DNA from 2 places in the Agromyces sp. 3263 genome. Region 2 is predicted to be linked to the other one. Evidence: predicted binding sites of a transcription regulator. Region 2 holds the regulator's gene; the other holds the start of a gene.

Region 1 (15,269 bases), 370 kb from region 2:
CGAGTTGGTGTTGAGGGTGCGCAGCTGTCGCGCCACAGTCGCGGCGAACTTCGGGTGCCCGTGGCCGAGGGGTGTCACGTTGTTGACCATGTCGAGGTACACGCGTCCGTCGGTGCCGAGGAGGTGCTCGCGCCAGCCGCGCTCGATGCGCGGCGGGGCGTCGTAGTAGTGCTCCTGCACCTCGGCGAAGGCGCGGTCGCGACGGGTGATGAGCACGGTCGCGTCGGCCGAGGGACCGAGGGCCACGGATGCCGCGGGCTGCCCCGCGCGGAGTCCGAGCAGCGGGGCGGGGTCGAGGGTCAGCGCGAGCCATCCCGGCGCGTACTCGGGACGAACGAGGTGCGGCACGGGCGGCGCGCCGTCGCGCTCGACGCGAAAACGGATGCGCGTGCGGGCCGGTGCCGTGCCGTCGAGGACGCCCTCTGCGACGAGGCGTGCGCCGCCGACCGAGGGCTCGTCGCCGAGCGCCTGCGGCTCGCCGAACCACACGTCGATCCCGGTCGGGATCGTCGCCGACGAGACGGCCGAATGGATGCGGCTCCCGGTCAGTCGCGCGATTCCACGCTCGAGCCAGGCGGCGGAGGCCCCCGCGTCGAGCGCCGCGAGCGCGATCCGATCCTCGAGGCCGGGGTCGAGCCATGCGCCGGCGTCGACGTCGTCGGACTCGATGGAGACGTCGAGGCGCACCGCCGTCGCCGCGTCGACCCCGGGGAGCGGCCGGAGCGGCGACGTCGCAGCCATCAGGTCGCTCGCCGCGTCGCTCGCCGCCGAGGGCGAGACGCCGATCGCCGCCGCGATCACGCCCGTCATCACCTCGATCGGCACCGAGGTCGCCTGCTCGAAGATCTGCCACTCGCGGTCGATGCCCTCTGCGGCATACGCGTTGTCGCCCCCGTCGAGCTGCACCTGGTGCTCGCCGCTGACCACGAGCACGGCGCCGCGCAGCACGACGAGCGGCCAGATCGCCGCGACCTCGGCGGCCGACATCGGGCGCAGCGCGTGGAAGGCCGTGATCGCCGGGAGCACCGAGACCGGCTCCGCGCCCGCGTGGTGCAGCACCGACGAGACGGTGATCGCCAGCTCCGCCACGGCCCAGGTGCGCGTGACGTCGCCGAAGTCGATGAGCCCGTCGGGGATCCGCATGCCGCGCTCCGAGGTGCAGACCACGTTGTCGTCGGTGAGGTCGAGATGCACGGCCTGGCGCGGCAGGTCGGATGCGACGGCGGCGAGGTGCGCCCAGGCCGCCGCCGCGGCATCCGTCACCCGCTGACGTTTCGCGGGGTCGGGGTGATGCCGGGCGAGGAGTCCGACGACCTCGGGCGCGAACCGGGGGTCCCACTGCAGCACGCGGTCGACGCCGGGGTGGTCGAAGTCGGCGAGGGCGAGGCTCGTCTCGGCGGCGAGCCGTCCGAGTCGCGCCACCACCGTGGGGGAGAGGTACGAGCCGCCCGTGAGGGTGCCGCCGGGGAGGTACGCGATGAGGCGGATGCCGAGCGGGCCCTCGCTCGTGTCAGCGAGGATCGAGCGCGGCGCACCCGTGGCATCCGTCGTCGTCGTGGCGATGCGCAGGTGCGGGGCGGCCGACGCGATGCGCTCGGCGGCGAGCTCCTGGGCGGCGAGCTCCACGGCGGTGAAGGCGGGGTTCGTGATCTTCACGACGCCGATGGGCGCCGCGCCGCCGGTGCCGGCGTCGACCTCGGCGGGCTGCGCGCGGGCGAGGAAGTTCTGGTCCTGCTGGCTGCCGAGGGGAGTGAGCTCGACGTCGAGGTCCCACGCCGCGCGCACGATCTCGACCACCTCGTCCGACGGCAGCTGCGGCGCGGGCAGCTCGCCGGCGTTGAAGAAGTCGAATCCGCGTGCTGCGACGCCCTCGCCCGGCTGCGACATGGTGCCCCTCTCCGCTTCGACGATAGCGATTCGCGTCGCCGCTCCGGCATGGCCGCCGTGGCGAAGTCGTCGGCGCCGCCTCGCCGCCGGCGCGGGGCTACGAGCGCGCGGCCGTGGCGCGGCGGCGGCGCAGCTCGACCGCCACGCGCACGGCGACCGTGACGAGCACGACGGCCGCCGTGGCGATGATCGCGGTCACGCCGACGACGGTCGACGCGGGCGCGTCGGTGAGGCGGGCGACGGCGATCCACGCGAGTCCCCAGCCCAGCGAGAGCGTGGGGGCGACGCGCCCGCGGTCCCAGACGGCGAGGGCGATGCCGATGAGCCCCGCGACGGCGACCACGACCACGGCCCACGTCTCGGGCGGGATGCCCCAGCCGTCCCAGCCGGTGGCGGTGAGGGCCGCCGTGATGTTCGCCGCGGTCGCCACGATCACCCAGCCGAGGTAGAGACCGATGGTGCCGTCGGTCACGAGCGCGTCGAGGGCGTTCCTCGGCGGCATCGCGAGGCAGATACGGAACGCGACGACGAGCACGATGAGCAGCGCCACGATCACGGGCACGCTGAGCCAGAGCAGGTCGAACTGGATGCTCAGGATCCACGCGGCGTTCAGCAGGAGCGACGCGGCCACCGGGTAGCCGAGCCGGCGGTGCCGGGCGTCGGTGCGCTGGCCGGGCAGGAACTGCCACACCGCGTAGGCGAGCAGGCCGAAGTAGATGACCGACCAGATGCTGAACGCGCCGGTGCCCGGGGCGATCAGGGTGGCGTCCGCCGCGAGCGCGCCGCCCGCGGCATCCTGAATCGGCTGCCCGCCCGCCGCGCCCGAGCCGATGAACGAGCCGATCACCGCCAGCACCGCGCTCACCGCCACCGTGAGCTGCCTCGCGAGGCCGCTGCGGGTGGTGCCGGTCGTCGTCGTGGTCGAGGACGTCGTGGTCATGGTCGCTCCTGCCGTCGTCTGGTGGATCCCGGTCGGGTTGCGTCGCCAGCCTAGGCAGGGGGGCGCCGCGCGCGCGTCGAACCTTCGGTTGATGCCCCCGCCGGCTGTCACGGCCGCGCGCACCCTCGCGGCTACGCCGACCCGGCGCCGAGCTCCTCGCGGATGCGCCGCAGGTCCTCCATGAGGGAGCCGACGAGGATCCAGTGCCCCGACGTCGGCGGCGCGATGACGAGCGCCGACGTGAGCGCCGGCGTCTCGGACGTGACCGGCCCGGGCTCGGGCTCGGCGACGCGCACGGCGAGCCGCACGTCGTGCGCGACCCGGCGCAGCTGCTCGGCGATGGCACGCACGGTCGGTTCCCGGCGCAGCGCGTCGTCGTAGTGGTCGGCGAAGGCCCGTGTCATGCCGATCAGCTGCGTGACGATCGGGCTCAGCAGGTCGAGCAGGTCGCGCAGCGCCGCGAGCTCCTCGCGGTGCGCCGACCGGCGCGGGTTCAGGGTGAGCGACTCCTCGCCGGCGTCGATCGCGGCCTCCGCGGCATCCCGCATCGGACGCAGCAGCCGCGCCTCGATCATCAGCGCCTCGACGTCGGCGGGCGCCTGCGAGGACTCGAGCGCGGTCGCGAGCCGGTCGACGGATGCCGCGAGCTCGGCGCCGAGCCGGACGACGTGCTCGCGCGCGGGTGCCACCGCCACGGGCGGCACGATCGCCACGTTGACGACGATGCCGATGGCCGCGCCGATGAGCGTCTCGAGCACGCGGTCGAGAGCGTACTCGGGCGATGACGCGCCGAGCGCGAGCACGAGCATCGCGCTGATCGCGACCTGGTTCGACGTGCCCGGCGTCATCTTCAGCGTCCAGGCGACGAGCATCGCGACGACGATGGCCAGCAGGATGATCCAGGTGCTCTGCCCGAACACGAGCGAGATGCCCGTGGCGATCACGACGCCGAGGATCACCCCGATCGAGCGCTCGACCGCCTTGCCGAGCGACTGGTTGACGCTCGGCTGCACCACGAGCAGGGCGGCGATCGCGGCGAACACGGGCAGCGGCCCGGGGATCAGCCATCCCGCGATGAGCCAGGCGGCGATCGTCGCGACGGCCGACTTCGCCACCTGCAGCAGGGGTACCCGCTTCGTGGCCCGCAGCGTGGCCGAGATGCCCATGCCCCTCAGGCTAGCCGCGCGAGGGAGGGCTGGGCAGATGGGTCGCCGCGGGTGAGAATGGGACGGTGCCACCCGGCACGCCCTTCGAGGACGAACGAGGTGTCACGCATGCAGCGATCCGTCTCCGCCCAGCTCACCCTGCAGGTCGCCGCTCCGGCGCGGCTCGCCTTCATCGTCGCCGTGGCGTCGCGCCCGCCTGCCGAGCGGCTCCACCTCCGCCACGACGGCGAGGCGATCGAGCCCCGCGAGGTGACGGATGCCGCGGGCACGCGCATCCACGTCGTCGACGTCGCGCCCGGCACGGTCACGCTCGACTACGGCGCCACCGTCGACGGGCGTGCCGACGAGGCATCCGGAACCGAGCTGGAACTGCTGGAGTACCTCCGGCCCAGCCGCTACGGCGAGGCCGACCGGCTCGCGCCGACCGCGCACGCGGAGTTCGCGGGGCTCGCCGGCGCCGACCTGCTCGCCGCCGTGAGCTCGTGGGTGGGCACCCGCCTGAGCTACGTGCCCGGTTCGAGCCAGCCGACCGACGGCGCGGTGCAGACGCTGCTCGCCGGCCAGGGCGTGTGCCGCGACTACGCCCACCTCGTGATCGGGCTGCTGCGCGCCCTCGACGTGCCGGCTCGCCTCGCCGCCGTCTACGCGCCGGGCCTCGACCCGATGGACTTCCACGCGGTCGCCGAGGCGCATGTCGACGGCGCATGGCATGTCGTCGACGCCACCACGCTCGCGCCGCGGTCGACGCTCGTGCGCATCGCGACCGGGCGCGACGCCGCCGACACGGCGTTCCTCAGTTCGTACGGCGGCAACGTGACGCTCGAGTCGATGCTGGTCACGGCGATCGCCGACGAGCTGCCCGACGACGACGTGACGCGCCTCGTGCGGCTCGGCTGAACGGCAGGCGCCGACCGGCCGGCGACCAGCCGCGCGTCAGTCGCCCGCGTCGGGCCCGCCGAGCGACGCCAGCGCCTGGTCGATCGGGTCGTCACCCGACACGAGCTCGAACTGGGTGCGGGATGCCGCGCCGGATGCGAGCAGGGCGGCGATCGTCGCCGCGACATCCGCACGGGGAATGGATGCCCGGGGCACCGCGGTGGCGGCGCGCACGCGCCCGGTGCCGGGCTCGTTCGTGAGCCCGCCGGGTCGCACGATGGTCCAGTCGAGGTCGCGCTCGCGCACCGAGGCATCCGCTTCGCTCTTGGCACGCAGGTAGAGCTGGAAGACGTCGTCGGAGTCGGCGTCGAACTCGTCGGTCGCGATCGCCGAGACGACGACGAGGCGGGAAACACCGGCGGCCTCGGCGGCGTCGGCGAGCAGGATCGCGGCGTCACGGTCGACGGTGAACTTGCGCTCGGCCGAGCTGCCCGGGCCGGCGCCTGCGGCGAACACCGCGGCATCCGCGTTCTTCAGCACCTGGCCGACCTCGTCGACCGACGCGTGCTCGAGGTCGAGCACCACGGCGACCGCACCGGTGGCGTCGACGTCGGCGCGCTGGTCGGGATTGCGGATGATCGCGACAGGCTCGTGACCGGCCTCCGCGAGCAGGCGTTCGAGGATGAGGGCGATCTTGCCGTGACCTCCGGCGATGACGACGCGCATCGCCCCAGTCAACGCGGTGAGCGTCGCTGCCGCAAGCGCTCCGGGCGGCGACACAGTGACGATCGGTCGCCCCGAATTCCGGACGGATGTCACCCCCTGCACCCTTGGCACTCTCGCGGTGCGAGTGCTAATCTGAAGCTACTTGAGCGAGATCGACTCAAGTCTTGGACACCGGCCCGACGAGGGCCGCGACACAGGGAGGAATGCCGATCATGGCCATGTACTGGGACCCGTTCCGTGACCTCGACCGCCTCGCTGCGACCATGCTCGACTCGAGGCAGGGGCCGCGGGTGATGCCGATCGACCTGCACCGCGATGGCGACCACTACGTGCTGAACGCCGACCTGCCCGGCGTCGACCCAGGCTCGGTCGACGTCGACATCGACGGTCAGCTGCTCACCATCCGCGCCGAGCGCACGCTCCGCTCCGACGAGCAGGCGCAGTGGCTCGTGCGCGAGCGTCCGAGCGGATCGTTCCTGCGCCAGCTCACCCTCGGCGACGGGCTCGACACCTCGGGCATCAGCGCCCACTACGAGAACGGCGTCCTGAGCGTCGTCATCCCGGTGAGCGAGCAGGCGAAGCCGCGCAAGGTCGAGGTGCAGTCCGTCTCCCGCGGCGAGCAGGCCGTCACGGCCGGCCGCGGCAACGGGAGCTGACGCGACCGAACCGACCTGGAGCCCGCACCGCCGCCCGGCGGGGCGGGCTCCTGCCAGGTGCACCGCTGTTGCCGTCGGTGGCCGGGTCTAGCGTGGAGGGCATGACGTCGCTCGCAACCGACCTCGCACGACTCGGCGCCGAGTTCTGGGAATGGCGCGACGCCACCTCGTTCCGCACGTCCGACGACATCCCGCGCGTCGAGCGCCCGGCCGGGTGGCTGCCGCGCTTCGACCGTGCCGCGATCCACGAGTTCACGCTCGCGCTCGCCGGCTTCGCCGATCGCTGGAAGGCGATCGATGCCGAGGGGCTCGGCGCGCTGCCCGTCGGCACGCAGGTCGACCACCGGCTGCTCGGCGCCGCGCTCGCGCGAGTGCACTGGGAGCTCGAGGTGCTCCGCAACTGGGAGCGCGACGCCGTGTTCCTCACGTCGCAGGTGCTCGGCCCGTGGTTCGACCTGCTGCTGCCGCCCCCGCCGTTCGACGAGCGGCGACAGGCCGACCTCGTGCGCGTGCTCGAGGCGATCCCCGCCGCCGTGGAGCAGGCGATCACGAACCTCGAGCGCGCCGGCGTCGCGACCCTCGCCCGGGTGGCGGCGGCCGACCTCCACGAGATCGGCGCGCGGCTCGAGCGCTCCGTGGCCGAGGTCGTGCCGCTGACGGATGCCACGGCCGCCGCCGCGCTGCGCGCCGCTCAGCCCGGGGCGAGCGCGGACCTCGAGCGGTTCCGGGGCTGGCTCGCGGCATCCGCTGATCGGCTCGGGCCCGACGTGCCCGTCGGACGCGAGGCCTTCACGTGGTACCTGCGCCACGTCGCGCTCGTGACGCACGATCCCGAGGAGCTGGTGCGCGCCGCGATGCAGGACGCGAACCGCAGCATCGTGGCGGAGGCGGCGACCCGCGCCCGCTTCCGCGACGTCGCCGAGCCCCTGCTCGCCGTCTCAGCCGAGGCCGAGTCGACGGCCGAGGCCGCGGCAGAAGCCGAGGTGCGCGCCTTCTACGAATCCGCGGGCCTGCTCTCCCAGCCCGAGACGCTGCGCCGCTACCGCTTCGCGCCGACGCCGCCCTACCTCGAGCCGCTCGCGTTCCTCGGCGTGAACGACGACCTCACGAGCGTCCGGCGCGTGGCCGACGACGCCACCTCGTACGTGCCCGAGCCGTCTGCCGACCTGCCGTACTTCGACGCGGCGAACGCGCGCGATCCGCGCCTCGGCATCATCCACGAGGGCGCGCACAGCCAGCAGCTCGCGCTGTCGTGGGCGCAGCCCGACCCGATGCGGCGGCACTTCATCGACTCCGTCGCCAACGAGGGCATCGCGCACTACAACGAGGAGCTCATGCTCACGGCGGGGCTCTTCGCCGACGCCCCGCACTCGCGGGTGATCGTGCACAACTTCATGCGGCTGCGAGCGTTGCGTGTCGTCGTCGACGTGAACCTCGCCACCGGGGCGTTCAGCCTGCCCGAGGCCGTCGACTTCTTCGTGCGCATGGTGCCGATGGACGTCGGCACCGCCACCGAGGAGACCGCCTACTACGTGGCGACGCCCGGCCTTGCGATGTCGTACCTGGTCGGCAAGCACGAGGTCATGCGGCTGGTGGCGGATGCCGCGGTCGCGGCCGCGCTCGACGGCACCGAGTTCTCGCTCCGCGAGGTGCACGACGCCGTGTGGCGCAACGGCAACGTGCCGATGTCGCTGCTGCGCTGGGAGCTGCTCGGTGACCGCGGCGACGTGGACGCGCTCGACGCCGCCGGCGCGTGGTGGGAGTCGGCGCCGGCGGGTGCGGAGGTCAGCGGGAGCTGAACTCAGCGGGGGTGAGGTCTGCGGGCGCTGAGGCAGGCGGGGCGTGTCAGAACGCGACGCCCTCCGCCGCGTCAGGGCCGTCCACGTCGGACTCGTCGGACTCGTCGGGGTCGGTCGTGTCTGGGCTGGTCGTGTCTGGGCTGGTCGCATCCGGGCCGGGCGCATCCGGGTCGCGCTGCGAGGCGGCATCCGGATCCTCCTCGGGCTCGAACGTCGTCGGCTCGCCCGCACCGACGCCCACGCCGTCGGGTTCGTTCGGGATCGTGCCCTCCCCGCCGAGGCCGTCGGGCTTCTTCGTGCCCTCGGGGTCGTGGTGCGCGGTTGCGTCGCTCATGGTGTCCTCCCCTGACCTCCTCACGATCACACGCCCGTCGGCGCGCCGGCGCGGGGTTGACACGCACGACAATGGACTCACCGACGAGGGAGGGCCGCATGACCGACGGAACCGTGGTGACCGAGGCCGACCTGGCGTGGCTCCGCCGATGCGTGGACCTCGGCTCCGCCGCCCGCGCCCGGGGCGACCATCCGTTCGGGTCGCTCGTGGTCACCGCCGACGGACGCACGGTCGAGGCGATGAACTCGGTCGTCACCCACGCCGACCCCACCGGGCACGCCGAGACGAACGTCGTGCGTGCGGCGGCATCCGTGCTGCCCGCCGAGGTGCTGGCGACGAGCACGCTCTACACGAGCACCGAGCCCTGCGCGATGTGCGCCGGCGCGATCTACTGGAGCGGCATCGCCCGGGTCGTGTACGCCCTCGGCGAGGACGGGCTGCGCGACATCGTCGCCGAGCAGGAGGGCGTGCCCACCATGGCCCTCCCGTGCCGCGAGGTGTTCGCCCGCGGCGGCCGGCCCGTCACGGTCGCCGGCCCGGCCGACCTGCCCGAGGCCATCACGCTGCACGACGGGTTCTGGGGCTGAGTCGAGGTCGCGAGCGGATGGCGCGCACCCCCAGAACGGCCGAAGTGTTGCCGTTCGGATTCGGGCGGCGAGAGACTCGCGTATGCGTACATCGCGGTGCGTCCCCGTGTTCGGGGAAGTCCTGGTCGCCATCTCCGCCCTCGTGCTCGTGACGGGCTGCACTGCGGGCGGGTCGTCGCCGTCGGCGCCGCCGGGTTCGGACGCGGCGCAGCACCAGACGGCCGACCCCGAGCAGGCCGAGGCGGTGATGGAGATCGTGCGCGACTACATGGAGGAGGCGCACCTCAAGGCGGTCATCGTGCGCGCCACGGTCGACGGCGAGGAGATCGTGCGGGCCGCGGTGGGCGATTCGATGACGGGCGTGCCGGCCACCCCCGACATGCACTTCCGCAATGGCGCCGTGGCGATCTCGTACGTCGCGACGCTGCTGCTGCAGCTCGTCGACGAGGGGATGATGACCCTCGACGACCCGGTGTCGATGTACCTGCCCGACCTGCCGCACGCCGACGAGGTGACGGTGCGCCAGCTCGCGCAGATGACCTCGGGATATCAGGACTTCGTGCTCGGCAACGAGGAGTTCGCCGAGATCGCCTACGCCGACGTGTTCAAGGCGTGGACGACCGAGGACCAGCTCGCGCTCGCCGTCGACAAGCCGCTCTGGTTCGAGCCGGGCACGAACTGGGCGTACGCCCACACCAACTACGTGATCCTCGGCCTGGTGCTCGAGGAGGTCACCGGGATGCCGCTCGAGGACGCCCTGCAGCAGCGGGTGCTCGACCCGCTGGGCCTGACGAATACGACGGCCTCGCTCACCGCGGAGATCCCCGAGCCGGTGCTGCACGCCTACAGCTCGGAGCGGCGGTCGTTCTTCGGCATCCCCGCGGGCACGCCGTTCTACGAGGACTCGACGTCGTGGAACCCGTCGTGGACCATCGCCCAGGGCGCCATCGAGACGAGCAACATCGACGACCTGCTCGCGAGCGCGATCGCCGTGGGCACCGGCGAGTTGCTCTCCGAGGAGTCGTACGACGAGATGACGTCGACCGACCTGCGCGGACGGACGAGCGCGATCGACGGATGCGTCAACTGCCGCCCCCTCGACGAGTTCGCGACGTACGGGCTCGGCCTGTGGATCTCGGGCGACTGGCTGCTGCAGAACCCGCTCTTCTACGGATACGCGGCGGTCAACGCCTACCTGCCCTCGGAGAAGGTCGCGATCGCGGTCGCCGTGACCTACGACGAGGCGGCGTTCGACGACGAGGGCGGGTACTCGAACGGCGGCGACGAGTTGTTCCGCAGGATCGGCGCCTACCTCGCGCCAGATGACGCACCACCCGTGCGGCCGGCGCAGTAGCGCGCCCTCAGCGCCGCGGAATCGTCGAGCCGCGGATGACGAGCCGCACCGGCAGGTACTCGGTGCCCGAACGCAGCTCGTCGTCGAGGGCGGTGAACACGCGCTTCGCCGCCGTGCGCCCGAGCTGCTGCAGGTTGGCGTCGATGCTCGTGAGCTCGGGGCGCGAGTTGGTGGCGAGCACCTCCCAGTTGTCGTAGCCGATGACCGCCACGTCTTCGGGCACGCTCCGGCCCAGGTCGCGGAGCGTGTCGAGCACGCCGCGGGCGATCTGGTCGGAGCCGCACACGATGCCGTCGACCTCGGGATGCTGCGCGAGGAGCATCGCCGCCGCATCGCGGCCCCAGTGCTCGCTCCACGCCGAGAACATCGGCTCGCCGACCAGTTCGAGGCCCGCGGCCTGCAGCCCGTCGCGCACACCGAGCAGGCGGTCCTGCGCCGCCGCGTAGGCCGGGTCGCCGCTCAGGTGCGCGATGCGCGAACGCCCGCACGAGACGAGATGCTCGACGGCCAGGCGCCCGCCGGCGCGGTTGTCGGGCGTGATCGACAGGTCGGCGGGGTCGTCGGACGGGGCGTAGGCGTACACCACCGGCACCGGCAGGTCCTGCCCGAGCGACGGCCTCGGGTCGGTCTGACGGCCGACGACGATGATGCCGTCGACCCTGCGGTTCAGCAGCGCCTTCAGGTGGTGCTGCTCGCGGATGGCGTCGCCGCGCGCATCGCAGAGGAACACGTTGACCTGGCCGGCGCCGAACGCGTCCTCGGCGCCCATGAGGATCGGGATGACGAACCGGCCTTCGAGGTCGCTCGTGAGCAGGCCGACGGTGCCGGTGCGCCCGGCGAGCAGGCTCCGGGCGAGTTGGTTGGGCGTGAACGAGATCTGCTCGGCGGCCTCGAGCACGCGACGGCGGGTGGCCGGCGCGACCTCGTCGCGGCCGTTGATGGCCTTCGAGGCGGTGGCGATCGAGACGCCGGCGAGCTTGGCGACGTCGCTGAGCGTCGATGCCCGCGCGCTGCCCGGGTGTTCCACTCGCGCCATCGCGGCCCCCTTTCGTGTCGGAAACGTTACCGGATTCTGCTCTTGACGTCCCCGGATTCCCAAGAGTAACGTGCCGAAAAGCATTTCGGGATTTTCGCGGTCGCGCGCCCCGAGTGTCGCAGCACCGGGCATCCCCAGCCCGCTCAACGACGAGTCAGAGGAGAGACCATGAGCAGCACCACCCGCCGGATGCGAAGAATCGCCGGCGTCCTCGCCGCCGGCGCACTGCTGGTCGGCGTGTCCGCCTGTGCGGCCGGCAGCGAGCCCGCGAGCAACCTGTCGGATGCCGGCCCCGAAGGGGTCGATGACGGGTCGACGCTCACGCTCTGGACCCGGGCCCCCCTCGAGAAGCAGGCGAACCTGCTCGTCGATGCCTACAACGAGAGCCACGAGAACCAGGTCGAGCTCACGGTCGTTCCGAACGACGACTACGTCGCCAAGGTCGGTGCCGCGGCGGGCTCCAACGGCCTGCCCGACCTCTTCGCCGCCGACATCGTCTACGTGCCGAACTGGGTCGAGCAGGGCCTCTTCCAGGACCTCACCGCGAACATCGACGGCCTCGACTTCAAGGACGAGATCAACCCGGGCCATCTCTCGGCCGGCACGGTCGACGGCAAGGAGCACGTGCTGCCGTTCGTGCTCGACCTCTCGATGCTGTTCTGGAACAAGGAGCTCGCGACCGAGGCCGGCCTCGACGCCGAAGCGGGGCCTGCGAACCTCGAGGAGTACGCCGAGTGGGCGAAGGCCATCCAGGCGCTGAACAAGCCCGACACCTACGGCACCGCCACGGGCCTGAACTGCGGCGGATGCCTCGTATTCACGTGGTTCCCGAGCGTCTGGGCCGACGGCGAGGAAGTCATGAACGAGGATGGCACCGAGTCGCTGCTCGCGAGCGACACCGCCAAGGAGATCTACGCCACCTGGAAGGACCTCTGGGATTCGGGCGCCGTGCTCCCGTCGTCGCAGGACGAAGCGGGCCCGACGTGGACCGCGGGCTTCACCGAGGGCAAGGTCGGCCTCATGTTCTACCCCGCCACGCTGCTCTCGTCGACGCCGTTCGAGGCCGGCGTCTCAGGCATCGTCGGACCCGAGGGCGGCGCCTCCACGTTCGTCGGCGGCGACGGCATCGGCATCTCGAAGGACTCGAAGAAGTCGGCGCAGGCGTGGAACTTCCTCAATTGGATGATGTCCGAGGAGGCCCAGGTCGGCGTGCTCGCGAAGGACAAGGACGTCGTCTCGCGCGGCGACCTCTCGAGCAACGAGTACTCCGACGCCGACCCGCGCCTCGTCACGATCAACGAGGTGGCCGCGAACGGCGACACCCCGGTCGCGATCCACTTCCAGGAGGCGTTCAACGCGCCGAACAGCCCGTGGCTGACCCTGGTCCGCGACGCCGTGCTCGGCGACGGGGCATCCGTCGACGCCGACAACGACGAGATCACGGCGGTGCTCTCGCAATAGGGGATGCGGGCAGCCGGCGCCGATCGCGAGGTCGGCGCCGGCCGCCCGCACCAGCGCACCACCCGGCACCACCAAGGCGCCACCTGGCACCACGCAGGCGACACGCACGAGACCCCGCACCACACGAAAGGCCCGAACATGACCGCCCTGGCCCCTCCCGCCGAGACGGCGTCGCCGCCGAGGCGCTCCACGCGCCGCAAGCGCCGCGCGACGCACGGCGGCGCGCTCGCCGGCTGGCTCTACGCCACGCCGACCGCCCTCTTCGTCATCCTCCTCTTCGTGCTCCCGCTGATGCTCGTGCTGCAGATGTCGGGCTCGGACTGGCCGCTGCTCGGCGGCAACCAGGGCTGGAACCTGCCCGACAACTACGAGGACGCGGTGACGAACCGGTTCTTCACGGACTCCGTCGCGTTCACCCTGAAGTACACGATCCTCACCACCGTGATCCTGCTCGCCCTGGCGCTCGGGCTCGGCCTGCTCGTGCAGGAGTCGTCGCGCTGGAAGGGGCTCCTGCGCACCTCGTTCCTCATCCCGAGCGCGCTCGGCCTGGCATCCGCGTCGCTGCTCTTCTACGTGCTCTACTCGCCCATCGCCGGGCCGTTCGCCGACCTCATGGCGGCGTGGGGCTTCACCTTCCTGGGCACCCCCGACGGCGCCCTCTGGTCGACCATCTTCCTCATCGTCTGGCGGTACGCGGGCTTCTACATGCTGCTCATGCTGGTGGGCCTGCAGGGCATCCCCGACGACGTCTACGAGGCCGCCCGCATCGACGGCGCCTCACGGTGGCAGACGTTCCGCAGCGTGACGCTGCCCCTGCTGCGGCCCACGCTCGCGCTCACGACGGTGCTCTGCGTCACGGGCTCGCTGCTTGCGTTCGAGCAGTTCTACATCCTCACCAAGGGCGGGCCCGACAACTCCACGATCACCATCGTGCAGCTCATCTACAGCGTCGCGTTCCAGGGCCCGAACAACCTCGGCGTGGCCGCGGCGCTCTCGGTGATCGTGCTGATTGCCCTTGTCGTCATCAACGTCGCGCAGATCCGCGCGTTCAGCAGGAAGGCCGAGGACTGATGAGCATCGACACCGCGCCCGACACCACCCGGGCGATCGTGACGGATGCCGCGGCGCACGGCCCGCGCACGCGGTATGGGGTGGCGCGGAAGCATCCGCCCACCTCGTTCGCGGGCATCGCACTGCGCACCCCCTACTGGGTGGTCACCGGCGCGCTCGCCGTGCTGTTCCTCTACCCCCTGATCTGGACGACGGTGGCGTCGTTCTCGCCGCGGGCGGGCACGAACCAGGTCGACGGCTGGGGCCTCGGCAACTACGTGACGCTCGCGAACTACCAGGCGGGCATCTGGGTCTACCTCTTCAACTCGGTGTTCGTGTCGCTGCTCACCGTGGCCCTGACTCTCGTCATCTCGCTGCTCGGCGGCTACGCGTTCGCGCGGTTCTCGTTCCCCGGCAAGAACGCCCTGTTCCTCGCGACGCTCGCGATCCTGATGGTGCCGTACACGACGCTGCTGATCCCGCTCTACGTGCTGCTCAACCTGGTCGGGCTGTCGAACTCGCTCGTCGGCGTCGCGCTGGTGCTCACCATGTTCCAGCTGCCGTTCTCGATGTTCATGATGCGCATCTCGTTCGAGGCCGTGCCCCGCGAGCTCGACGAGGCCGCCATGGTCGACGGATGCTCCAGCTTCACGGTGCTCTGGCGCGTGCTGATCCCCGCCGTGAAGCCGGGCCTCATCACGGTGGCGCTCTTCGCGTTCCTCGCGGCGTGGAACGACTTCATGGCGCCGCTGATCCTCATCAACGACTCGAACAAGATGACGCTGCCGCTGGCCGTCTCGAACCTCCGCGGGCAGGTGCAGGGAGTCGTCGACTACGGCGCCACCGAGGCCGGCGTGGTCGTGCTGGCCGTGCCGTGCATCCTGCTCTTCCTGATCCTCCAACGTCACTACGTGCGCGGCTTCATGTCGGGCGCCTTCAAGGGATGACCATGACGCTCACCACGAACACCACCACCACGACCCATGCGGTTCCCGTCGCACCGAGTGCCGGAGTACTGCGCCCGCTGGGCCTCGACGAGGTGACCATCACCGGCGGGTTGTGGGGCCGCCGGCAGGCCGTCAACGGCACCGCCACGATCGACCACATCGGCGCGTGGCTCGAGCGCGAGGGCTGGCTCGCGAACTTCGACCTCGCGGCATCCGGAGCACTTCCCGAGGGACGTCGCGGGCGCGAGTTCTCCGACTCGGAGGTCTACAAGTACCTCGAGGCGATCGCCTGGGAGATCGGCCGTCGCGACGCGGTGGGTGAGCCCGTCGACGAGCTCGAGGCGCGGTTCCGTGCGGTCGTGGCGCGGATCGCGGCCGCGCAGGAGCCCGACGGCTACCTGAACACGCGGTTCGGGCGACCCGGTCAGGGCGCGCGCTGGTCGGACCTCG
Region 2 (15,269 bases):
CGCACCCGCTGTGCGGCCTGCCGCTTGCCGTCGACGAGGCTGTCGCGCGTGTAGCGGGCGAACTCGTGCGAAGCGGCGGCGTCCTCGGGGTAGGCGTTCGGCAGGAGGCGCCCGAGCGCGGGGTCGTCGGCCTCGCCGAGGAGGAGCACGGAGTCGACCTGGTCGGCGAGCTCGGACAGCAGCATGGCCTCCTCGGCTTCGAGCACGATGCGCACGCCCTCGCCGCCGCTGCGCCCGGCGACGATCACGCCTCTGCCCTCGACACGGTCGCCTGCAGCCCATAGGCGTGCATCGCCTGCGCGTGCCGCTCCATCGCCTCGCGGTTGCCCGTGGCCACCACCGCGCGGCCCTCGGTGTGCACCTGGAGCATCAGCCGCTCGGCCTCGTCGCGGGGGTATCCGAAGTAGCTGCGGAACACGTAGCTCACGTAGGTCATGAGGTTCACGGGGTCGTCCCATACGATCGTGCGCCAGGGCACGTCGGCCACGACGACGGTCGCCGCATCGGCGGACGGGTCGGTGTCGAGCTGCTCGAGGGTCGCGGTCACCTCTCCAGCCTGACACGACGGCTCGCTCGGCGGAACCCGCGCGAGGCGGACGTTCGGCAGGCCGGAGGCCGCCACCGGTTCCGTCACCGCATAGTGGACGGATCGAAGCGGGTCAAGCCCCCTTGACATTGTCGTCGCGACCCTCTGCTCGGAACGGCCCGCGGGTAGTGTCGGACGTGATGGAGAGCCCCCACTCCGCGCCCGGTTCGCCGGGGCCACACGACAGACCCCCGGCAGGAACCCCATGACCTTCACGGCCCCCCGCGCCCAGACCGACGCGCTCCGGCGGAACAACGTCACGGTCTCCGGAGACCCGAACGGGCGTCCGATCGTCTTGGTGCACGGCTTCGGCTGCAGCCAGGCGATGTGGCGATCGGTGGCCCCGATCTTCGAGGCCGACCACCGCGTCGTGCTCCTCGACCTGGTCGGTGCAGGCGGTTCCGACCGCGACGCCTACGATCCCGTGAAGTACGACTCGCTGCACGGCTATGCCGACGACGTCCTCGAGGTCCTCGACGCGCTCGACCTCCACGACGTGGTCTACGTCGGACACTCGGTCGCGGCCACCATCGGCGTCCTCGCCGAGACCACGGACGCCTCCCGGTTCGGGGCGCTCGTGCTCGTCGGCCCGTCGCCGCGCTACCTCGACGACGAGGACTACCGCGGCGGGTTCGCGCGGTCCGACATCGACGGGCTCCTCGACGCGCTCGACGCCAACTACCTCGGCTGGTCGGCGGACATGGCGCCCGCCATCATGGGCAATCCCGAGCGGCCCGAGCTCGGTCGCCAGCTCACGGAGAGCTTCTGCGCGGTCGATCCCCAGATCGCCCGCCACTTCGCCCGTGTGACCTTCCTCTCGGACAACCGCCGCGACTTCAGCGCCGTGCGCACGCCCACGCTCGTGCTGCAGTGCTCCGACGACGTCATCGCCCCCGTCTCGGCCGGCCGATACGTGCACGAGCAGATCCCGGCGAGCCGGTTCGTGCAGCTCGCCGCGACCGGCCACTGCCCCAACCTGTCGGCACCCGACGAGCTGGTGCGCGAGATCAGGTCGTTCCTGCCGTGACGATCTCCGACGCCGCGCCCCTCGACCGGGAGCGCGACGACCGCGACACGCGCATCGGCGCCCCAGCCGCCGAGCGCCCCCGCGCCGACGACCCGTATCTGGAGCTGTTCGAGGACGCGCCCTGCGGCTACCTCGAGACGACCCCCGACGGCACGATCACCCGCGTCAACCGCACTTTCGAACGATGGACCGGTCTTGACCGGCGTGCCCTCCTGGGCACCGCCTTCGTCGACCTCCTCACCTCGCCGGGGCAGCTCTTCTACGAGACCCGGTACGCCATGGTGCTGAGCCTCGCGGGGGAGGTGCGCGAGGTCTCGCTCGCCGTCCGCTGCGCCGACGATCACGAGCTGCCCATCCTGGTCAACGCCGTGATGGTGACGGGCGCCGACGGCGGACCGCACGCCATCCGCACGGCGGTCTTCGACGCGACCGAACGCCAGGACTACGAGCGCCAGCTGCTGCTCGCCCGACGCGATGCCGAGGCGTCCGAGGCGCGGGTCCGCGTGCTGCAGGACGCGTCGAGCGCCTTCGGCCTCGCCACGACGGCCCAGGAGCTCGCCGCCGCGCTGCTCGCGAGTGCCGGCTCGGCGCTCCGGGCCTCGAGTGCCGCCGTCCTGCTCTCCGACGGGTCGGGTCCGCTCGAACTCGTCGAGGGCGACGACGTCACCATGGCACTGCTGCCCGAGGGCCTCGAGGCGCTCGCCGAGCAGGCGATCGGCAGCGGCGAGATCATCACCGTCTCCAGCCTCTCCCAGGCCGCCGCCATCATGCCCGGACTCGACGACGCCCTGCACCGGCATCGCCTCGCCGCCCTCAGCATCATCCCCCTCCGCACCGATGAGCGGGCGGCCGGGGTCGTGATCTCCCTCTTCGGACGAGATCGCACCTTCGACGCCGAGAGTCGCGAGATCCAGGCCGCGCTGGCACGCCAGGCCGGCCAGGTGCTGCGCCGGGTCCGCCTGCAGGAGGAGCTCGCCCACCGCGCGCTGCACGACCAGCTCACTGGGCTCGCCAACCGCAAGCTGCTCGAGGAACGGCTCGACGCCGCCATCTCGACGGCCACCCGCAACGAGCGCCCGCTGTCGGTGGTCTTCGTCGACCTCGACGGCTTCAAGGCGATCAACGACACCCTTGGCCACCGGGTCGGCGACGACGTCCTCGTCGAGGTCGCGGCCCGGCTGCGGTCGGTGGCGCGGGCGGGCGACTCGGTCGCCCGGTACGGCGGCGACGAGTTCGTCATCATCTGCGAGGACACGGCCGCACCGGCGAGCGCCACCGTCGCGGAGCGATTCCGCGAGGCGGTCGGGCGACCCCTCGGCAGCGTGCCTCCGCGCTACGACATCGCCGCCAGCATCGGCGTCGCGGTGTGGGAGCCGGGCGAGCGCCCCGAGCCCACGCCCGACCTCCTGCTGCGCCTCGCCGACGAGGCGATGTACGCGTCGAAGGATGCGGGCCGGGATCGCGTCACGATCGTGATGGCCGACGAGACGAGCTCCACTGACACTGCACACGACCCCCGAGCGGAGGCTTCATGGGAACACTGAGATACGACTCCACCATCACCGCGGAGTTCGACGATCGCACGCTCACCCACCTGCAGGTGGTGATCTGGTCGAAGCTCCGCCGCGGCGAGCACTTCGCGTTCACCTTCGGTGACGAGGCGCCGCCGGCGAAGCGCACGTCCGTGTGGTGCAGCCCCACGGTGCCGATGGCCTTCCAGTTCGACGAGCCCGGTGATCCGTCGGAGCTCAACCCGCGGTGGCTCGAGGTGCTGACGAAGTCGGCGAACTCGGCCGGTGGGCTGCGGCCGGTGCCCGAGCCCGAGGCCGCCGCATGAACGGATGCCGCAGCACGACCACCAGTGCACGAGGAGGAATGCCATGGGCCAGTTGATCTACGGCGGAGCGCGCATCTCGGAGTTCGAGATCGAGGACCGCGTGCTCGCCCACCTGCAGTTCGTCGTGGCCACCAAGCTGCGGCGCGGTGAGCAGTTCATGCTCACGTGGAATCATGGGGTCGAGCGAGGCAGCGGGCGCAGCTCGATCTGGATCAGCGCGTACGTGCCGGTGCACTTCAAGTACAACGGCAACCGGCCGCCGAAGCTCAACCGGGCGTGGCTGGAGCTGATGATCGACGGCGCCAACAGCCCGGCGGGGCTGCATCCGATCCCCGAGGCGGCTGCCGGGGCCGGGGTGCCCGAATGAACGACGAGCGTCGAACCAGCACACGAGAGAACGGAGGTGCGGTGTGAAGATCCACCGCCTGACAGTCGACGGCCGGGACTACTTCCTGCCCGAGCCCATCGACGCGCTGCGCGCCGAGATCCTGAAGGCGATCCAGGCGGGCGGCGGCTACGTGAACGTGCCGCCATTGCGCGGCGGACCCGGCATCGACATCCTCTTCTCCCCGGGGATGCCGGTCACCTGGTCGCAGATCGACGTCGGCGGTGAGCCCGAAGAGGCCGTCAGCTCCGACGAGGACGAGGCCTACCAGGACCCGCCCTACGGCGCGCTCTGAGCGATTCGACCCCCGGGCGGCACGCCCGGCCCCGGCACGCCCGGTGCGGTTGCGACTGCACCGGGCGCTGCCGTGCGTCCGCCGGGCACGCCCGGCGCCGTCGCGACCGCGAGGCGGGCTGAGATGCTGCGCTCGGGAGCCGGCCGACCGAACAGGTAGCCCTGCGCCCGATCGAATCCGAGCTCCCGCACGGCCACGAACTGGGGCTCGGTCTCGACGCCCTCGGCCACCGCGCGCAGGCCGTGATCGCGTGCGAACCCGACGAGTCGGGCCGCCACGCTCCGGTCCCCGGGCAGGAGCGTGATGACGGAGCGATCGACCTTGAGCTCGGTGATGGGGAGCGACCGCACTCGGAGCTCCGCCTCCTCCACCGTGCGCACGTCGTCGACCGAGATACCGATGCCGGCGGCGCGGATCCCCTCGAGGGTCTCGGCGGCCTCCTCGGGCACGGCCCTCGTCTCCGTGAGCTCGAGCGTCAGGAGCGTCGGCGGCATGCCCGTCGCGGCCAGGTGGTGGGCGACCCGCTCGCCGAAGGTCGCCTCCGTGAGCTGTGCGGCCGCCACGTTCACCGCGACCTCGATGCGCCGACCGGCGCGCACGAGCGCTGCGCCGTACCGGCAGGCCGTCTCGAGCATGGCGTCGCCGATGGCGATCATCGCCCCGGTCGCCTCCGCGAGCGGGATGAACTCCGCGGGCGGGATGACCCCTCGACTGGGGTGACGCCAGCGACTCAGCGCCTCGATGGCGACGAGGACGCCGTCGTGGAGGTCGACCTGCGGCTGGTACTGCGCGATGATCTCGCCGCGCTGCGCGGCGAGGCGCAATTCGCGTGCGAGGCGCTCGTCGTCTGCCATGGTGTTCCCTCCTCGGGCGTCCAAGACGCCCGCGCCATTGTCACGCGCGATCGCGCATTCGACGAAACGGCAGACAACGAGCGCTCGGATGCGTATACTGCCGCTGCTCGGCCGGCGGCCGGGGCGGATACACGAGCGTCACGAGCACCACCGAGATGATCATGAGCAGGAACCAGGAGACCAGCTTCGACGGCGACACGAGCTGCCAGCCGTCGAGCTGATCGGGGTAGAACCGGGCCCCGGCCCAGGTCGCGATGTTCTCGGCCAGCCAGATGAACAGGGCGACGAGGCCGAACGCGATGAGCAGCGGCATCCGGGGCCGTCGACGCCACACCCGGAAGTGCATGACGGTCGGCCACCATACGACGACCACCGCGGCCAGCAGCGCCCACCGCAGGTCGATGACGTAGTGGTGCGTGAAGAAGTTCGCGTAGATCGCAGCGGCGACGACGACGGTGACCGACCGTCGCGGGTACCGCGTGAAGCCCAGGTCGAACAGGCGGTACACGCGCACCATGTAGGAGCCCACGGCGGCGTACATGAACCCCGAGAACAACGGGACGCCCGCGATGCGGAGCACCCCGTCGCCGTCGTACGTCCACGACCCGACGTCGGTCTTGAACAGCTCCATGCCGGTGCCGGTCAGGTGGAACAGCACGACCACCCAGAGCTCGCGCCCGCTCTCGAGCCGCGTCGCCACCATCACGACCTGGATGAGCACCGCGGCGATCGTCAGCGCATCGTTCCGCGCGAGGGCCGCGTCGTCGGGATACCAGAGCCGCGCGGCGACGATGACCCCGAGCAGGGACGCGCCGAAGATGCACGCCCACGCCTGCTTCGCGCCGAACACGAGCAGCTCGATGAGCCCGGCACGGACGCCGCGATCGGATGCGTCGGCGAGGAGGCGGTGCGCGGCTCGGTCGATCGCCCGTTCGACCGCCGTGCGGTCGGACTCGCGGGAGGCGCCGGCTGCGGTCATGTAGTGCGCCCCGACGGGGTCACGCCGTCCGCTCCGACGCCGTCACCGTGAACTTCGCGTTGCGGGCGACCTGGCGCGTGGGGCCGACGACGCGCTCGAGCAGCGGCCGGTAGCGCAGGTGGGAGTTCCAGACGCACCACAGCTCGCCGCCGGGCACGAGCACGCGGGCGGCGTCCGCGAACAGGTGCGCCGCGATCCCCGTGTGCAGCGCAGCATCGGAGTGGAACGGCGGGTTCAGCACCACGAGGCGCTCGCTCGCATCGCTGATGCCCTCGAGTCCGTCGGCCTGGCGGACGTCGACGCGGTCGGCGAGGCCGTTCACCTCCGCGGTCTGCCGAGCGGAGGCCGCGGCCGACGCCGAGCGGTCGGTCGCCGTCACCCGCAGTGCGGGGCGCGTACGCGCGAGCCAGGCGGCCACCACCCCCGACCCGCACGCGAGGTCGACGGCGGTCGCGGCATCCGGCGCCGCGTCGCCGAGGTGCTCGAGGAGGAACCGCGTTCCGATGTCGACGCCGGTGCCCGCGAAGACGCCGCCGTGTGCGACGAGCGTGACGCCCAGGTCGTCGTGGCGCTCGCCTCGGGGCCAGCCGAGCGCCGGTGGTCGACGGTGCGGGAGGGGCGCGCGGGCGATGAGCACCCTGGACTTCTGGCGCGCGTGCGACACGTCGACCCGCTCGAACCACGCCGCCAGCACCTCGTTCATCGAGAGCGACATGTGCTTCAGGCGGCCCCCGGCGACGACCACGACGTCGGATGCCGCGTGGCTCGCGATGAGGCCGGCGAGCTCGTCGAGCCGGTCGAGCGACCGTGGCAGGCGCAGGAGCACGAGCCTCGCGCCCGCCAGCAGCTCGGGCCCGAGCGGCATGGACCGCACCTCGCCGTCCAGGTCCGCCCGCGCGGCGTTGGCCGCGAGCGCGCGCTCGCCCGTCACGAGGTCCTGGTGCACCCGGATGCCGCGAGCACCGGCCGCGGCCGATCCGAGCGCCAGCGCGCCGTACGCATCGTCGAGCACGACGAGCTCGCCGTCGCCGAGGCCCGCGGAGAGGGCGGCCGCCTCGTCGAGGATCAGCCGGTCCGCGGCATCCGACGCCTCGAGCCCCCGGCCCTCGACGTCGGGATGGCGTCGCAGCGCGCCCAGCTCGAATGGCATGCGTCAAGGGTATGCCGCGGCCCGGGAAGGGCCACGATCCGGGCCCCGGATGCACCTCGCAGGTGCGTTTGCTACCCTCGACCCCGCATGCGGGAAACAGACCAGCGGCCTTCGGGGGAACGGCGCGCGGCTCGACACGGGGCCGCGGGCCGTCGTTCTGCTGCGCCCACGGCGTCCGGTCGCCCGGCTCGCTCGTCGCCTTCGACGGGTGCGGGCCCGACGTCCTCGGCGGGTCGGCGCTCGGCGCCCACGCCGGCCGCACCCGCCCGCCTCGCGCGCCGACTCGCGCCGCTCGCGGCATCCGTCGCGGTGCTCGGGCTCGCCCTGACCTTCGCCCTGGCGCCCCAGCCCGCCGCGATCACGGCCCCCTCCGCGGCATCCGACACCCTCGGCGGCGACACGCAGACGTTCGACGTCGCCGCGGACATCGCGGCGCCGACGGTCTCGCACGAGTCCTACGTCACGACGACGGGATCGCAGACGCTCATCGAGGGCGGCACCAACGTGGACTGGGCGAAGCTCGTGCTCATCGACGGGGACTGGCCGGTCACCGAGGAGAACATCACGTTCATGATGCGGTGGATGCGCCAGGAGAACGGCGCCGACAACTGGTGGAACCGCAACAACCCCCTCAACAACGGGCAGGGCTCGGGCGGCGGATCCGGGCTCGGCAGCTACCCGACCCTCATCGAGGCGGCGTTCTACGCGGCGCAGAACCTCCAGTCCGGCCGATACCCCGCCGTCGACGCGGCACTCGCACGCGGCGACTCGGCGGATGCGACGGCGCAGGCCATCTGGGCGTCGGCGTGGGCCTCGAGCCACTACGGCTACGGCACCCACTGGAGCTCGCGCCCCTACGAGGTCATCGAGGCACCGGCCTCGGCCTGGGGACGCTGAGTCGCGAGCCCGTAGGCGTCGTGCGGGCGACTAGCCGCGCTCGAGCGGCCGCCACACGACGACGGCGTTCTCGCGGCGCACCCGGGTGCCGGCGCGCAGCGACACGATGTCGCCCGCCGACCCGGCGGCGAACACGCGCCGCCCGGGTCGGTTGAGCAGCTCGTCGGCGAGCATCGCCTCGAGCTCGCGCACCCGGTCGCGCAGCACCGTCACCTCGTCCTCGAGGTCGAGCACGCGGCGGATGCCCTCGAGGCTCACGCCCTCGCTCGACAGCTGGGCGATCTCACGCAACTGCGCGACGTCGCGCATCGAGTAGCGGCGGGACTTGCCGGCGGTGCGGGTGGGCGACACGAGGCCCAGGCGGTCGTACTGCCGCAGCGTCTGCGGGTGCATGCCGGCCAGCTCCGCCGCGATCGAGATCACGAAGAGGGGGCTGGTCTCGTCCATGCTCACGGCCATGGCCTAGCGCTGCGCCCGTGCCTTGGCGAGCAGGTCGTCGCGCGGGTTCTCGTCGGGCAGGAGCGCCGCGAACTCCTCGAGCTTCTCCTCGGCCTCCTTCGAGAGGTGCGACGGCACGGCCACCTGCACGACGGCGAGGAGGTCGCCCGTGCCCTTCGAGGTCTGCACGCCGCGGCCCTTGACGCGCAGCACCCGTCCGCTGGGCGTGCCGGGCGCCACTCGGAGCTTCACGGGCTCGCCCCCGAGCGTCGGCACCTGGATGGTGGCGCCGAGCGTCGCCTCGGTGAATGTCACGGGCACGTTGACGCGCAGGTTGAGGCCGTCGCGCTCGAACACGGGGTGCTTGCGCACGTGCACGGTGAGGATCAGGTCGCCGGGCTCCCCGCCGTCGGGCGAGGGGTGCCCCTTGCCGCGCAGCTTGATCTTCTGGCCGTCGGCCACGCCGGCCGGGATGCGCACCGTGATGGGCTTGCCGTCGGAGGTCTCGAGGGTGATCTGCTCGCCCTTGGTGGCGGTGATGAAGTCGAGCGTCGTCGAGGCCGTGACGTCGCGCCCGCGCGACGGGCCGCCGAAGCCACGGTAGCCGCCGCTCGGCTGCCCGAACCGGCCGCCGCCGAAGAGGCCGCCGAGCAGGTCGTCGTAGTCGCCGCCCTGCTGGAACGTGTACTGCTGCCGGCCGCCGCCCTGGCCGCCGAACATCGTGCCGAACACGTCCTCGAAGCCGCCCGCGCCACCGCCACCGCCGGGCGCGGTGAACCGTGCGCCCGAGCCCATCGCCCGGATCGCGTCGTACTCCTTGCGCTGCTCGGGGTCGGAGAGCACCGAGTGCGCCTCGCTGATCTCCTTGAACCGCGCCTCGGAGGCGGCGTCGCCCGGGTTCGAGTCGGGGTGGTACTTGCGTGCGAGCTTGCGGTAGGCCTTCTTGAGCTCCGCCTCGCTCACGTCCTTGGAGACGCCGAGCACCTTGTAGAAGTCCTTGTCGAACCAATCCTGACTGGCCACCGGCACCTCCCTTCCCTGAAGTCTGTCTGAAATCCGTGACGGCCGGTCCGCGACATCCGATGAGCGGATGCCGCGGGCCGGCCGAACTGCCTTACAGCGGCGTCTTCACGACCACCTTCGCGGCGCGCAGCAGCGTGCCGCCCAGCGTGTAGCCGGTCTCGACGACGTCGGCGACCGTGTCGACCTCGACCTCGTCGGACGGCTGCTGGAAGATCGCCTCGTGGCGCTGCGGGTCGAACGGCTCGCCCACCTCGCCGAACGGGGTGAGCCCGAGCTTCTCGACGGCGCCGCGCAGCTTCGCCGCGATCGTCGCGAACGGGGCGTCGCCCTCGAGGTCGCCGTGCTTCTCGGCCCGGTCGAGGTCGTCGAGCACCGGCAGCAGCACCGCGACGGCCGCGCCGACCGCGCGCTCGCGCTCGATCTCGCGATTCGCCTCGGTGCGCTTGCGGTAGTTCGCGTACTCGGCGGTGACCCGCTTGAGGTCGGCGAGGTGCTCGTCGGTCGGCTCCTGCACCTCGGCCTGGGCGGCGTTCAGGATGTCGTCGACGGTCAGGACGTCCTCGTCGGCGTCGGCCGGCGCGGATGCCGCGGCAGCGTCTGCTGCGGCATCCGTCGCCCCTGCGGCATCCGTCGCCTCACCGGCGTCGGGGGCCGGCTGGCGAACCTGACCCGTCTCGGGGTCGATCCGCCGCTTGTCGCGGATGACCGGCTCGTCGTGGTTCTGGTTCTCGTCCGACATGATTACTTCTTCTCGTCCTCGTCGTCGATGACCTCGGCATCGACCACGTCCTCGTCGGAGGACTGGTCGCCGGCGGCGCCGGACGCGTTCGCGTCCTCGCCGGGGTTGCCCGCGGCATCCGCCGTCTGCTGCTGCGACTGCGCGTAGATCGCCTCGCCGAGCTTGCCCTGCGACTGCGACAGCTTCTCGAACGCCGACTTCACCGCGTCGTCGTCGTCGCCCGCGAGGGCCGACTTCAGGCCGTCGACGTCGCCCTGCACCTCGGACTTGACGTCGGCGGGCAGCTTGTCGTCGTTGTCCTTGATGAGCTTCTCGATCGAGTAGACGAGCTGCTCGGCCTGGTTGCGGGTCTCGGCCGACTCACGGCGCTTCTTGTCCTCTGCCGCGTGCTCCTCCGCGTCGCGCACCATGCGCTCCACGTCCTCCTTGGGGAGGGCCGAGCCGCCCGAGATGGTCATCGACTGCTCCTTGCCGGTGCCCTTGTCGCGGGCCGACACGTGCACGATGCCGTTGGCGTCGATGTCGAAGGTGACCTCGATCTGCGGGATGCCCCGGGGCGCCGGCGCGATGCCGGTGAGCTCGAAGGTGCCCAGCGGCTTGTTGTCGCGGGTGAACTCGCGCTCGCCCTGGAAGACTTGGATCGCGACCGACGGCTGGTTGTCGTCGGCGGTCGTGAAGGTCTCGCTGCGCTTGGTCGGGATGGCCGTGTTGCGCTCGATGAGCTTCGTCATGATGCCGCCCTTGGTCTCGATGCCGAGGCTCAGGGGGGTGACGTCGATGAGCAGCACGTCCTTGCGCTCGCCCTTGAGGACGCCCGCCTGCAGGGCGGCGCCCACGGCGACGACCTCGTCGGGGTTCACGCCCTTGTTGGGCTCCTTCCCGGTCTCCTGCTTCACGAGCTCGGAGACGGCGGGCATGCGGGTCGAGCCGCCGACGAGCACGACGTGTGCGATGTCGGCCAGCTTGATGCCGGCCTCGCGGATGACGTCCTCGAAGGGCTTCTTCGTGCGGTCGAGCAGGTCGCTCGTCATGTTCTCGAACTGCGCGCGGGTGAGCGTCTCGTCGAGGTTCGCCGGGCCGTTCTCGGTGAGCGAGAGGTAGGGCAGCTGGATGCTGGTGCTCATCGAGGAGCTCAGCTCCTTCTTCGCCTGCTCGGCGGCCTCCTTGAGGCGCTGGAGGGCGATCTTGTCCTTCGAGACGTCGACCCCCGTCGAGTCCTTGAAGCGCTTGATCAGCCACTCGACGATGCGCTGGTCCCAGTCGTCGCCGCCGAGGCGGTTGTCGCCGGCGGTCGCACGCACCTGGATGGTGGAGAAGTCGTCGTCCTTGCCCACCTCGAGGAGGGAGACGTCGAAGGTGCCGCCACCGAGGTCGAAGACGAGGATGAGCTCGTCCTCCTTGCCCTTGTCGAGGCCGTAGGCGAGGGCCGCGGCCGTGGGCTCGTTGATGATGCGCAGCACGTTGAGGCCCGCGATCTCGCCGGCCTCCTTCGTGGCCTGGCGCTCGGCGTCGTTGAAGTACGCCGGCACGGTGATGACCGCGTCGGTGACGGTGTCGCCGAGGTACTGCTCGGCGTCGCGCTTCAGCTTCTGGAGGATGCGCGCCGAGATCTCCTGCGGCGTGTACTTCTTGCCGTCGATCTCCTGGGTCCAGTCGGTGCCCATATGGCGCTTGACCGACGCGATGGTGCGGTCGACGTTGGTGACGGCCTGGCGCTTCGCGGTCTCGCCGACGAGCACCTCGCCATCCTTGGTGAAGGCGACCACCGACGGGGTGGTGCGGAAGCCCTCGGCGTTCGCGATGACGGTGGGCTCGCCACCCTCGAGGACGCTGACGACCGAGTTGGTGGTGCCGAGGTCGATGCCTACTGCTCGTGACATGTGTGTTTCTCCTTCTGCCGGGAGGAGGCGCGAGCGGATGCCGCGTGCGCTCCCTGGCGGGTCGGCCCGGCCGTCCTGGCCCGCGACCGAAGTCCGTATCGCCGGAACTTGAGTCCCGACGACTCAAGTGTTCCAGCGGCCATTCGACGTGTCAAGTCGACGCCGCAAAACTTGAGTACACAAGACTCAACTCCCAGTGGCTTGCCAGCATTCCCCGGCGGGTGGCCCTGCTGCTCCCGGCGCGGTCGGTCACACCCGCGAGAGGACGGCCCCGATCAACGCCGACAGCGGCGGCGGCATGCGGGAGTCGTCGATCGCACTCACGAGGATGGGTGCGAACTTCGCCTTCCGCCCGGCGTGCGTTCCCATGAACCGCCGCAACTGCGCCTCGACCGATCTCACGCGCTGCTCGGGCTGGTATTGGAAGGTGCGGAAGCGGCCGAGCTCCCCGTGCTCGGCGAGGAGCTCCCGCGCCCGTGCGGGACCGACCGCGCGGATGAGCTCGCCCTCGAGGTCAGGATCGCAGGCGAAGAACCCCGCCGCCGCGAGCTCCGGCGGCGGTCCGACCGTCGTGGGCTCGGCCGGCGGTCCTCCGCCGGCCAGGAGCCCGGCGTCCGCCACCGCATCCCTCACGTACGCGGCCTCGGGCAGGTCGTAGAGCCCGAGCAGCCGCGGCGAGCCCGTCGAGCGCGACGACGCCAGCTCCGCCAGGTGCCGTCGCAGGTTCGTCACCCCGTGCATCGACACGACGACGGCGCCGGCGCCGGTGAGGTCGACGCCGCGCCGTGCGGCGGCCGCCTCGACGGCCAGGCGGTCGCTTTCGCCCTCCACCAGGACGACCGTCGTGGCATCCGGCACCGGCGCGGCAACACGCATGGGAGGAGCCTAGCCGCGGATCATCCTGCAGCGGATGGTCTGCCGCGGGTGAATACCGACACGGCGGGTCGGCCCATCAGGGCCTGCACCGATGGACGAGATGCACGACCGGACCATAAGCTCCGCTTCATGACCCTTCGAGCCGCGTCCGGCGCCGGCATCGTGGCCGCCGTCCTCACCGTCACCGTCCTGAGCGGCTGCACCGCCGCGCCGCCCGCGCCCAGCAGTTCGCCCTCGCCGGCCACCACCGCATCGAGTGCACCGACTCCGGAGCCGGAGTCGGTTCCTGACGCCGCGACCTGCGAGACCGTCCTCACGGACGAGGGCTACCAGAAGCTCGCCGCGGACGGGCTGGAATCGCTCCCTTCGCCGCAGGTCTTCGATGCGCTCGCCGTTCGCATGGTCGAGGCGGGCGGCGTGGCATGCGCGTGGGGCAAGCCGAACACCGACCTCGTCCTCACGGTCGTGCAGGTGGGCGTCGCCCCGGGCGAGCAGGAGGCCTGGTCGCAGACACTGGCGGAGTCGGGATACGTACTCAGCGATGCACCGGTCGCCGGGGCCTACAGCGGACCGCCGGATGCCGCGAACGGCATCAGCCCCGTCGCCCTCCCCTCGTCGACCACGCTGACCTTCGTGAGCTCGCCGGCGTTCGCCGGCATGGTCGCCTCGACCGACTAGCCGAGCATGGTTCCCTCCGCAGCCGCGGAGGGCTTCGGGTCGGGCAGGCGCCGCATGCGGAACGCGTTGAGCACACCGAGCAGACCCGCGAGGATCGGCACGAGCAGCGCCACCTGCAGGGAGATGATGCGGGAATCCGCGTTGATCGCGAGGATCTCCTCCTGCACCTCGGGCGTCTGGCCGACGAGCAGTTCCGCGAGCCCGGTGTTGGTCATGATCTCGGCATCCTCCTCGAGCACCGATGAGACCTGCTGCTGCTCCTCCGTCGAGAGCACGGTGCTCGCGTCGGCGCTCGCAGTGAACGTGAAGGCCAGCGTCGCGAGCATGATCGCGCCGGCGAAGGCGAGTCCGAACGAGAGGCCGAACGAGCCGGCCGCCGAGTTGACGCCCGCCGCCTCGCTCACGCGCTCGTCGGAGATCGGCGAGAGCGTGTAGTTGTTCAGCTGCGAGACGAGCAGGCCGAGGCCGCTGCCCGAGATGATGAGCGGGATGGTGAGGTACCAGCCCGAGTCGGCGATGGGCACGAGCGGCACGAGGATCGCGAGGCCCGCCACGACGAGCACGAAGCCCCAGAGGATGATGTTCGAGGGACGCTGCGTGAGTCCGCGCCCGGCGAGCAGCGCGACCGCGAACATGCTGAGCGAGAGCGGCGCGATGGAGAGTCCCGCCTGGAGGGCGTTGTACTCGAACACCATCTGCAGGTAGATCGGGAGCACGATCATCGTGCCGCCGAGCGTGATCTGCTGCAGCAGCTGACCGCTGGCCCCGGCGCGGAACATCCTCGACTCGAAGAGCGCGGGATCGAGGAGCGTGGGCTTGCCGCGGCGCTTGCGGGTGCGCAGCCAGAAGACGAGCAGCCCGAGGGCGAGTACGCCGATGCCGATGATGAGCCCGACGTAGCCGCCGCCCTCCTGCCAGACGAGGATGCCGGTCACGACGCCGCCCATGCCGACGATGGAGAGCAAGGCGCCGACGAGGTCGATCGAGCGGTCGCCGTGGTACGGCACGTCCTTCACCAGCCCGATGCCGGCCAGGACGACGGCGATGATGACGGCCTCGAGCGCGAAGCCGACGCGCCACGAGAGGAAGGTCGTGATGAATCCGCCGAGCAGCGGTCCGACTGCGGCGGCGATGGCAGCTGATGCCCCGACGAGCGCGTACACCCGCTTCTGCTGGGCGCCCTCGAAGTTGCCGTGGATGAGCGATTGCATCGCGGGCAGAAGCAAGGATGCGCCGATGCCGCCGATGATCGCCCAGAAGATGATGATCGCCGTGAGGTCCTGGGCGAACACCATCGCGATGGCGCCGATCGCGTAGCCGAGCAGGCCGAGCACGTAGGCGAGCTTGCGGCCGATGAGATCGCCGGTCTTGCCGCCGATCAGGATGAATGCCGCCGAGACCAGCGCCTCGAGGGCGATCGCCCCCTGCACGCCGCTGACCGTGGTGTCGAGGTCGTGCACCACGGCCGAGATCGACACGTTCATCAGCGAGGTGTCGACGACCAGCACGAACATCGCCATCGCGAGGAGGATGGCAAGTCGTCCGTTGAACGGCGCCGTGGCGCCCTGCCCTGCGCTCATGGCTCACCCAACCACACTCGCGGTCGCCGCCGATAGAGGCGCTGG

Evidence for each region. The regulator HspR, encoded in region 2, represses chaperone genes until heat shock. The targets are predictions, from matches to a motif close to AAGTTGAGTCNNNNNGACTCAACTT.
Region 1: a site for HspR is predicted at 5,735-5,759, ahead of J2X63_RS10100 (Hsp20/alpha crystallin family protein). Genes of this name have one in related genera too.

What each region holds. Positions count from the first base shown of each region.
Region 1 is NZ_JAVDUV010000001.1:2,181,377-2,196,645, forward strand. Features, by position in the region: gene J2X63_RS10075 (aminotransferase class III-fold pyridoxal phosphate-dependent enzyme) at 1-1,887, opposite strand, end outside; gene J2X63_RS10080 (tryptophan-rich sensory protein) at 1,985-2,827, opposite strand; gene J2X63_RS10085 (FUSC family protein) at 2,959-3,993, opposite strand; gene J2X63_RS10090 (transglutaminase family protein) at 4,102-4,890, shown strand; gene J2X63_RS10095 (NAD(P)H-binding protein) at 4,927-5,595, opposite strand; gene J2X63_RS10100 (Hsp20/alpha crystallin family protein) at 5,808-6,251, shown strand; gene J2X63_RS10105 (DUF885 family protein) at 6,353-8,050, shown strand; gene J2X63_RS10110 (hypothetical protein) at 8,097-8,384, opposite strand; gene J2X63_RS10115 (nucleoside deaminase) at 8,483-8,971, shown strand; gene J2X63_RS10120 (serine hydrolase domain-containing protein) at 9,078-10,325, shown strand; gene J2X63_RS10125 (LacI family DNA-binding transcriptional regulator) at 10,333-11,361, opposite strand; gene J2X63_RS10130 (sugar ABC transporter substrate-binding protein) at 11,530-12,822, shown strand; gene J2X63_RS10135 (sugar ABC transporter permease) at 12,961-13,893, shown strand; gene J2X63_RS10140 (carbohydrate ABC transporter permease) at 13,893-14,819, shown strand; gene J2X63_RS10145 (beta-L-arabinofuranosidase domain-containing protein) at 14,822-15,269, shown strand, end outside.
Region 2 is NZ_JAVDUV010000001.1:1,812,206-1,827,474, reverse strand. Features, by position in the region: gene J2X63_RS08345 (DUF2017 family protein) at 1-248, opposite strand, end outside; gene clpS (ATP-dependent Clp protease adapter ClpS) at 245-547, opposite strand; gene J2X63_RS08335 (alpha/beta hydrolase) at 792-1,613, shown strand; gene J2X63_RS08330 (diguanylate cyclase) at 1,610-3,157, shown strand; gene J2X63_RS08325 (ATP-dependent DNA ligase) at 3,145-3,450, shown strand; gene J2X63_RS08320 (ATP-dependent DNA ligase) at 3,494-3,817, shown strand; gene J2X63_RS08315 (hypothetical protein) at 3,861-4,130, shown strand; gene J2X63_RS08310 (EAL domain-containing protein) at 4,115-4,984, opposite strand; gene J2X63_RS08305 (DUF817 domain-containing protein) at 5,025-5,963, opposite strand; gene J2X63_RS08300 (class I SAM-dependent methyltransferase) at 5,983-7,113, opposite strand; gene J2X63_RS08295 (hypothetical protein) at 7,201-8,010, shown strand; gene J2X63_RS08290 (heat shock protein transcriptional repressor HspR) at 8,041-8,457, opposite strand; gene J2X63_RS08285 (DnaJ C-terminal domain-containing protein) at 8,473-9,471, opposite strand; gene J2X63_RS08280 (nucleotide exchange factor GrpE) at 9,563-10,210, opposite strand; gene dnaK (molecular chaperone DnaK) at 10,213-12,090, opposite strand; gene J2X63_RS08270 (TOPRIM nucleotidyl transferase/hydrolase domain-containing protein) at 12,340-12,966, opposite strand; gene J2X63_RS08265 (hypothetical protein) at 13,096-13,644, shown strand; gene J2X63_RS08260 (MFS transporter) at 13,641-15,224, opposite strand.